DNA from 2 places in the Mangrovibacter sp. MFB070 genome. Region 2 is predicted to be linked to the other one. Evidence: riboswitches for the same ligand, from Rfam matches in the RefSeq annotation. Region 2 holds a riboswitch; the other holds the start of a gene.

Region 1 (4,820 bases), on a different contig from region 2:
ATTGCCAGCGGCGCACCGCCCAGCATCAGGAAAAACAGGGGGGCGATAACACCATCAACACTGTTTTCTGCCACCGTTTCGACCACTGCCCGGGTAATTTGCGGTGGCTGGAGTTGCGAGGTATCACGCCCGACTATCCAGCTCAGTTTTTCCCGGCTCAGCGGTAAATCCCCTTTGCGCAGAGCCTGCTCAACTTCCCCGGCACTTTCAGCCAGGCAACGCCCGGCCAGCAGGGTAAAGATCATCCAGGTATTGACCACCCAGCCGAGCAGTGGATGAACACGTTCTGCCAGAACCAAAACACCCCAGCTGACACCACCCGTAACCGCCACCACTACCAGCCACATCACACCGCCCCCCCAGCGCAATGCCCGGGGTGAATGGCAAACATGGCGGACAGCGCGCTGCAGCAGGTTAACCAGGTTGCCCATCCAGCGCACCGGGTGAGGCCAGTGGTGCGGGTCACCCAGCCAGTAATCCAGCAGAGCGGCAACACACCAGGCGGAAAGCCAGGAAAACAGTGACATCATTGCAGGCTCCTTGCGGTAGTGAACCAGCGGTTAAGCATGGCCGGGCGCTGGGCAAAATGGAGGTGCAGGTAACTGGCAAAGGTGTTGCCCTGCTGCCAGCCGCCTTCCCACTGGCGCACCACCTGGCCGTCGCGCACTTTGCGGCACTGTTGGCGGGTGGGCAGTGAAGTGGTGAATTCAGAGTAATGAAATTCATGGCCGCGCAATGTTTCACCTGCTGCGGCGAGCAGGGTGTCGTGGCTTGCAGTTGCTTCGCAATACCCAAACCGCCTCAGCCGGTTACCCATGGTGCTGTGCCCGGCCAGCACGCCGCACATGGGGTGCGTTTGCCCGTCTGCATCTGCCAGTGAGCCACCCAGGTACATTAACCCGCCGCACTCGGCATACACGGGCACCCCGCGCGCCGCTAGCTGTTTAACGGAATCCCGCATTGCGCTATTCGCCGCCAGTTGGCTGGCAAACATTTCCGGGTAGCCGCCCCCCAGCCACAGCATGTCACAGGCGGGCACTTGTGCGTCTTCCACCGGGCTGAATGGCACCAGCCGGACGCCTGCCTGTTCAAGAATGTCGAGGTTATCCTGGTAGTAAAAGTGAAAGGCATCATCCTGCGCAATGGCCATGGTCAGCCCGCCGGCCAGGGCCTGGTCCGGGAGTGATAACGGTGCGCAGAGCTGGCTTTGCAAAGGGCGGCAACAGTTAAGCAGAGCCGGGAGGTTAACCGTTTTTTCCAGCACGGCAGCCAGTTGCTGCCAGGGTGCCTGGCTAACCCCTGAAGCAGACGCGCCCACTAACCCCAAATGGCGGGATGGCAGGTGGAGTTCAGGCAGTTCAGGAACATAGCCCAGCACCGGTACGCGGCAATAACGGCCAAGCGCGGCACTAAGCTGGCGGAAGTGATTATCGGTATTGACCCGGTTGATTATGACCCCGGCAATGTTGACGCCCGGGGCAAAATCACAAAAGCCATTAAGGGTTGCCGCCAGAGAGGTGGATACGCCTTTGCCATCCATCAGCAAAATGACAGGAACACCCAGTAAACGCGCAATACCTGCGGTTGAGGCACAAAACGGGTCAAGGCCCAGGCCATCGAACAGGCCCATAACCCCTTCGATCACCCCAAGTGAGGTGGTTTCCATGGCCCGGCTGAACAATGCCCGAACGGTATCATCCGGCAGCATCCAGTTATCCAGATTGCGTGATTTCCGGCCAGAAATGGCGCTATGCCAGGTGGTATCGAGGTAGTCAGGGCCAACTTTGAATGGCTGGGGAGCAAAGCCTTGTTGCCGCAAAAGCGCCAGCAAGCCAAGGGTTATGGTGGTTTTACCACAACCGCTTGAAGTGCCCGCCAGAATAAATGCCTGTTTTGCGCCTGTTGCCATTTTTACTTCCTTTTTGGCGGGAAATGGGCGCAACAAGCCAGGCGCATTCCCCTCAGGGCAATACGAGGCTGTAGACGCCCTTCCCTCCGAAGGTGTCATTTGCATCATCAGGCCGGTCTTCTGGCTTAGCGTCTTTCTTGCCCGCCCTTCCCAATCAGTCGATCAGTGGTATTGCGGGGTCGTCAGCATCACAGCAGCGGGGGCTGCGAGGGGTTTGCACCCTCTTCCCTACCTGTCAGGTAAAACCTGATGATGTCGGTTAAACTTTTTCGTACTGCACTACTTTTATGTACTGCGCTTCTTTCTGCGTTCTGTACTTTTTATGTACTGCTATTTACTGCGCTTTGGTGCGCAAACTCAGCGCCATCACGCAATCACACTTCGCTCTGGTAAATATCTCACTCAGGTAAATATCTGCCGAAAAAAGTGCTTTTTTACTGTCACTGACTATACGCCACTGAAAAAATAAAAACTGGTGCAGTTTACGGCTGTAATAACAAACAATTGTTGAGCTATAACAAATTATTGCCAGTTCTGTCAGACATATCTTAACAACAATAAGTACTTAACCAGAAAAACCCAGCCATGCAGGCAACAAAATATTGCTACCGTTAAACGTTGCTGGCTCACAGAATTTATACCTGGCAGGTGAAATAAACCCTGCGTGATCCACCCAAATATTTACTGGCAATTTATGGGTAAAAAACAGGTACAGCACCACATTACCCACATAAAACTATTGTGCCGGATATTAGCACCACACATTTACCGAATATGGGTTAACCAGACACTGAATACCGGTTAATCGGCCTCTTCTATTGCAAGGGAACGAAACATTTGTGGTGTTACCTGGTAAGTCTGGCGGAATACTTTGCAAAAATAACTGGTTTGGGAAAAACCCACATTTCTGGCGATACTGGCAATGCTCCAGTCACTGTGGCGTAGCATTTCTTTGGCATGTTCCATGCGCTGGCGGTTAACCCAGGCGTTAAAGCCAATCCCCTGATATTTTTTGAACAGCTTGCTGAAATAATAAGGGCTCAGGTACACGTGTGCAGCCACCTCTTCCAGGCGCAGTTCCTGTGACAAATTCGCTTCAATGTAGCGCAGCGCTTTTTTCATTTTGCTTTCATGGGGGTTTTGCGCACGGCTTCTGCCTGCTGAAGGTGGTACGTCTTCGTTATCGGTAATCACCAACAAACTCAGTTGTTTTTTCAGGCAGTTTTCTACAATCAAACGTAATAAGTCAGCAGATGCCGTTAACCGGGCATAATCCATTTCAGGTACTTTTTTGTATTCATTCACCAACTCAGGGTCTGTGCGCCAGTGGTCATCAACCGGGTGCAGGATATCGACCATTTCAATATCATCCGGAACACGTACTTGCCCGCACAGCACAAAACCCACCAGGTGACCGGCAATAACCAAAGGTATGGAAAAATCCGTCAGCCCGGCATGGCAACGATAAATACAAGGGTTACTGCTTTTAGATGCTTCAAGGCCGCCACAGCGGTCACTCATACGGCAGCGGCTGTGCCGTTCAGGGTCCTGGCGCATCAACTGGCAAAACGGCGTGAAGTTGAAGAGCTCAGAGATCTCTTCACCGTGGATATTAACCACCACAACCGCTAAATTTGTTGCCTGTGCAAAATCCTGGGCAATTTTATTGATGAGCTCTGAGCTAAGCACACTGGCAGAAATCATGATAAAACCCTCAGTCGATTCAGTCCGTTTATCTTCCGTGATTAAGCGCCTGCCCTGACAGGCGGGTTATGTGCCCTTTTGGGCCTGTTCTGTATGCACCCCATGTACTGCGCATGAGTTTTTCATACTTCATACATCACACTTCATATCGCTGGCATACCGATATTCTGGTTCACAGGCTTGCCTGACTGTTATGCGCACAACTAATTCGCACAATTAATTCACACAACTAACGTCGTACAACTGATATCGCACAACTACCTGTGGTGGCTCTTCCTGGCGGCGCACTTAACAACCCCCGGTTAAACGGTTCCAGCCCCAATATTATCCGGCGACGCTATTAGCAGGCCCCAGGTAGAAAGTTACATTTTAGTTAATTAAAATTAGCCAAAATGTTTCACCCTAAGTATTTTTTACTGCCCGACTCATTACGTGCAGTAAATTCCTTGCAAGAGGTAGTCTCATTCTCAAATGGAATACCTCCGGCCGCCATAACAATGGTTGATAATATCAGTAACAGGCAACCTCGTAGTGGCCTGTATGTCACAAAAAACAGTAACTTTTTACATACTGAAAATGAAACTGTTCAGCAGTTTAGAACTATTTTGCTAATTCCTTTTCATTACTCAACTCGTTAATTAGCGTGACTAATAAAAACTGAGGTATTAAAAATGCGTATTACTGCTTTTGCTTGTGTGGCTGAAAACCCCCAGGAGGGAGCCTGCTTAAACATAACAGGCCACCTGGTTACCTGGGAGAAAAAATCTCAATTACATGAAAACGGATCACAAAATATTTTATAAAATTTCACCAGTTACGTTTTTTTTGCGAGCCGCTCAGACCGTTTTCTTTTCATCCGTTTTACAGGTATTACAGGGCAGGTTTTTCCCTATGAGGTAGCTATAACAGGCAGCGCCCAGGCAGGCACCCACCACAGGGGCAATAATCGGAATAAAAAAGTACGGGATATCACGCCCGCCGGTCATTGCTATTTTCCCCCAACCCGCAAAAAAGGTGAAAATTTTCGGGCCAAAGTCACGCGCGGGGTTCATGGCAAACCCGGTTAGCGGGCCCATAGCGGCACCGATAACCGCCACCAGAATACCAATCAGCAGTGGCCCCAGTGCACCACGCGGCACGCCGTTACCGTCATCGGTCAGCGCCATAATCAGGCACATTAAAATCGACGTAATCACCACTTCCACCA
Region 2 (4,820 bases):
GACTTGATAATTTTTAGCGTCTTTCGACGTTAAGATATCAGTGCTTATGAGTGCCCACACAGATTGTCTGATAAATTGTTAAAGAGCGTTGCCACCGTATTTCCGGGTGGCGCGGGCTGCGTATATTACGCTTTCCCGCTGCAGAGTCAAGCATTTATTTTCACTTAACTTTGCCTGACAGGCCGGTTTGTTTGCCGTTGTGCCGTGTCAGTGGAGGCGCATTATAGGGCCTAATCTGAAGCTGGCAAGCCCTGTTTTGCAAAAACTTTATCAACCGTTGTTTTTTTACTCAATTGGAGATAAAAGCGGCAATACTTCAAGCTTTTGGAACCCATAACGAGATAAAACGGGCATTAAACAAGCAGTTTCCGGCGTGAGTGCCATACAGTAAGCAAGATTCTCATCCGTTGACTTAGCATCTGGCGCTTCATGCTCTAATAGCCAGGCGGTTCTTCTTGCTATTGCCGCACCAGAATCAATCAAACGCGTACCTTCCGGTAATACCTGGGCCAGCTCTTCTTGTAACAAAGGGAAATGAGTACACCCGAGCACGACGGTGTCTGGCGGCTCAGCCATTTTTAACCACGGGCGCAAGATATGGCGCAGTTCATCAAGGGATACGGGTTGACCATGTAATTTATGTTCAGCCAGTTCAACCAGTTCGGCAGACCCCAGCATTTCAATACGGCATTCATGAGCAAAACGGTCAATCAGTTCACGCGTATACGCCCTGCGGACGGTCCCACGGGTTGCCAGTAAGCCCACAACCCCGTTTGCGGTCAGGCGCGCGGCTGGCTTAATAGCAGGAACCACTCCCACTACGGGGAAAGCGAATTTTTCACGTAATGCGGGCAGAGAAACAGTACTTGCGGTATTGCACGCAATAACAGTCAGGGCAAGCGGAGTGCGTTTCTGGACAGCAGTAACAATGCTGACGACACGCTCAACGACAAACTCCTCACTTTTTTCACCGTAAGGGAAAGCGACGTTATCGAAAGCGTAGATGTAATGGAGATCCGGTAGAAGATGCCGGATCTCATCATAAACAGATAACCCACCGACCCCGGAATCAAAAACAAGGACGGTGGGTCTTGCATCAGAAGGTGTAGCTGCCAGACAAGTAGTACTCTCGTCCTGCAGTATGATAGCCATAAACTGTCTCATAATTTTTATCGAACAGGTTTGCTATTTTACCACGAACAGTCACATGAGAGGTGACAGGATATGACACTGCGACATCCCATATACTTACACCGCCCATTTTGACTTTCTCGTATGTACTGTAGTCCGTGTCATAACGCTGCCCCAGATAATGGTATGTCACTCCCCAATCCAGGTCATACACATTCCAGTCTAATTGATATTTCACCTGGTGTTTTGCTCGCCGGGCAAGAATCTCACCTGTTTGGGCATTGCGAGCATCGAGGTAATCGTAGCTGACAGTATGCTGTAAAGGCCCTGTATCAAAAGAAGCTGTCGCTTCAATGCCTTTAATATCTGCACGACCCACATTGAAATAACGCATTGCAGCATCATCGTAATCAATGAGATTCTTCACCTCATTGCGATAACCTGATACACGCCACTGGACACCAGAGGTAAGCCCCTCGAAAGCGCCTTCCCATTGTTTACTGGTTTCCGGGTCGAGATCACTGTTGCCATAATACCCATATAGCTGCCCAAGATTCGGCGCCTTATATGCCGTACCATAGGAAGCAATGAACCGATACCCGCTGATAAACTCCCAGGCGGCACTACTTTGCCAGGTACCATGGCGGCCAAATTGAGAGCTGTCATCACTACGCACTGCACCTTCGAGCGTAACAGGACCTAAAGCTTGCAGCGCAGTTGCATAAACGCCCGTATTACGTTGTTCATAGCCTTCCGTTACGTAATCTGTTCCTGGTTCTGTCGTTTGCTTCTGCCAGTCCAGGCCAAAACCAACATTACCTTTACCTGCCACGACTGTGTTTGCCCACTGGATATTATATTGCTGGACATCATCTAATGTGGCCGATGAGTCATAACGGCCATACGCGGGGTCGTAGTTATAGTCCTTTGTATGGCTATAACTGGAGGTTAGTTGTGATGAATAGATATCCTGGTTGTAGCGCAACCCGGCATCCCAGGTTTGGCTATAAAGCTGACGAGTATCAACCAGTGCATAGCCCGGCGTATAATAACCATCGTAGCTGGTACGGTTACTAAACCCATATCCACGAACAAAGCCACTCCATGCATCAGAGAATTGGTGTTGTACTGCGCCATAGATGGTTTTACTCATAAAACCATCGCGGTCTGGTTGCGCTGCTGCCCCGGTATTACCAGCGGCTACGACATCAAAACCTTTGGTATAAGTGTAATCACCCAATAATGTAACCCGGGTTTTATCACTAATATTTTGTTGAGTAGAGATATCGTAATTCTGGTAACCATTCGACCCCATACCCGCGGATAGCGTTGTACCAACTTTATCCGATGAGGTAATGATATTAATCACACCACCAATTGCATCTGAACCATATACAGCGGAACGAGGGCCACGAATATATTCAATACGCTGCACCATCGAAACAGGAAACTGGCTTAAATCAGAAGAACCGCTAACACCGGCCTGGTTCAGACGAATACCATCCACCAGAATTAATACATGGCTCGAATTAGTACCACGAATAAATAGCGAGGATGATTGCCCCATTCCCCCATATTGCGTGGCATCAACGCCCGGCAATCGTCGGATAACATCAACCAGTGATTTTGCTTGCCAGTGCTCAATTTCATCGTGCGTCACAACAGTAACTGGTGCTAATACTGTTGACTTAGGCTGCTGAAAACGGCTGGCCGTTACGACCATGGTATTGGATTGATTGTCTTGCGACCAGGCAGAAAAAGCCGTGACAGAAGCGGCTGTCAGCAGCGAGAGTTTTTTTATCATCATTAAAATAAGCATCCGGAGATTCTTAAGGATGCCGCAGGCTCACTCCATAGCACGCGATGAGTGATCAATTGCGACGTGTATCCGGCAGGTCTTCGGGCTTAATGGTTTTACATGGATGAAAACTTCCCACCTGAATTCTGTTTAATGCAGAAAATAAGCAGTGTTTGCGATAAACGCCATCATCCAACCAACTATTACCGCTGCGCGTCAGCTCCAGATTTACACTGGATTCCCTTTTAACTCACGGAGGCCGGAAAATGCATGCTACATTCGCCCTATATAGATGTCCAGACTTCCGAAAATTGAATTTGATAATAACGGGGCTGGACAATACGCCACCATTCCCTACAATCCCCGCGTAATTTCTTATTCAGGACAGCAGGTATGACCCCCGAACATCTCCCGACAGAACAGTATGACGCTCAACTGGCTGAAAAAGTGTCTCGCCTTAAAGCGATGATGGCCGCTTTTGCAGCGCCGGATGTAGAGGTGTTTCGCTCGCCGGTCAGCCACTACCGCATGCGGGCCGAATTCCGGGTCTGGCATGAAGGTGATGATCTTTATCATATTATTTTCGACCAACAAACCCGCCAGCGCATTCGGGTAGACAGTTTTCCGGCAGCAAGCGAGCTGATTAATGCACTGATGGTTGCTGTACTGGATGCCGTGCGCGCTCAACCCGTGCTGCGCAAGAAGTTATTTCAACTGGACTACTTATCCACACTGAGTGGTCAGGCAGTTGTCTCTTTACTGTATCACCGTGCGCTGGATGACGAGTGGCGTGCTGCGGCAACGCAACTGCGCGATACTCTGCGAGCACAGGGTTTCAATGTGCATCTGATTGGGCGGGCAACAAAAACAAAAATCATGCTCGACCAGGACTTTGTGGATGAAACGCTGCCTGTGGCCGGGAAACCAATGGTTTACCGCCAGGTGGAAAATAGCTTCACCCAGCCAAATGCAGCCATGAACATTCAAATGCTGGAATGGGCACTGAACGTGACTCAGGGCGCGACCGGGGATTTACTGGAGCTTTATTGCGGTAACGGGAATTTTTCACTGGCGCTGGCACGTAACTTCGACCGGGTACTCGCAACCGAAATCGCCAAGCCGTCGGTTGCGGCTGCACAGTACAACATTGCGGCAAACCATATCGATAATGTACAAATTATCCGGATGTCTGCAGAAGAATTTACCCAGGCCATGCAAGGTGCCCGGGCATTTAACCGCCTGGAAGGTATTGATTTACAAAGCTATCAGTGTAATACCATTTTTGTCGATCCGCCGCGTAGCGGATTAGATGATGAAACACTGAAAATGGTGCAGACTTACCCGCAGGTTTTGTATATTTCCTGCAACCCGGAAACCTTATGCAATAACCTGCAAACCCTTTCCCAAACGCACCACATTTCACGCCTGGCACTGTTTGATCAGTTCCCTTATACCCATCATATGGAATGTGGCGTATTGCTCCGCAAAAAATAAGCGCACCAGCACACCAACAAAAAAGGCGCATCAGCGCCTTTTTTGTTACCTGAAACAGGTTATTAGCTGTTTTCGCTGCGCGCACGCAGTTTGTAAAAAATCCAAAACAGCAACACAACAGACAGCACTGATGGCAGGAAATTAGAACCAATTGACGGGTATTCAGCACGCACAACGGCACTGTATACCAACACGCCCAGGATAAAGCAGGCGGCGGCAATCCCCGGTAACCCTTCAGGCATAGTACGATTTTGGTAACGCTGATGCAGGCAATACACCGCCAGCACCAGGGATATTATGGGAAACAGGGAAAATGGTACAATTGAACTAAACAGCGCTGAACACGCGCCATTAATGGACAAACCGGCGATGAGCGCCAGTAGCAGAGTCGCTTTTT

Evidence for each region. Region 2 has a riboswitch for cobalamin ahead of btuB (TonB-dependent vitamin B12 receptor BtuB). Riboswitches for the same ligand answer to the same signal wherever they lie in the genome.
Region 1: it holds a riboswitch for cobalamin, as region 2 does, so the genes downstream of both, DT73_RS21965 (cobyrinate a,c-diamide synthase) here and btuB (TonB-dependent vitamin B12 receptor BtuB) in region 2, are expected to answer to the same signal.

The regions. Positions count from the first base shown of each region.
Region 1 is NZ_JJMI01000050.1:216,281-221,100, reverse strand. Features, by position in the region: gene cbiB (adenosylcobinamide-phosphate synthase CbiB) at 1-527, opposite strand, end outside; gene DT73_RS21965 (cobyrinate a,c-diamide synthase) at 527-1,909, opposite strand; cobalamin riboswitch at 2,002-2,174, opposite strand; gene DT73_RS21960 (PocR ligand-binding domain-containing protein) at 2,711-3,613, opposite strand; gene DT73_RS21955 (MIP/aquaporin family protein) at 4,450-4,820, opposite strand, start outside.
Region 2 is NZ_JJMI01000052.1:123,454-128,273, reverse strand. Features, by position in the region: gene murI (glutamate racemase) at 286-1,152, opposite strand; gene btuB (TonB-dependent vitamin B12 receptor BtuB) at 1,097-2,935, opposite strand; cobalamin riboswitch at 3,004-3,208, opposite strand; gene trmA (tRNA (uridine(54)-C5)-methyltransferase TrmA) at 3,323-4,423, shown strand; gene DT73_RS23100 (YijD family membrane protein) at 4,486-4,820, opposite strand, start outside.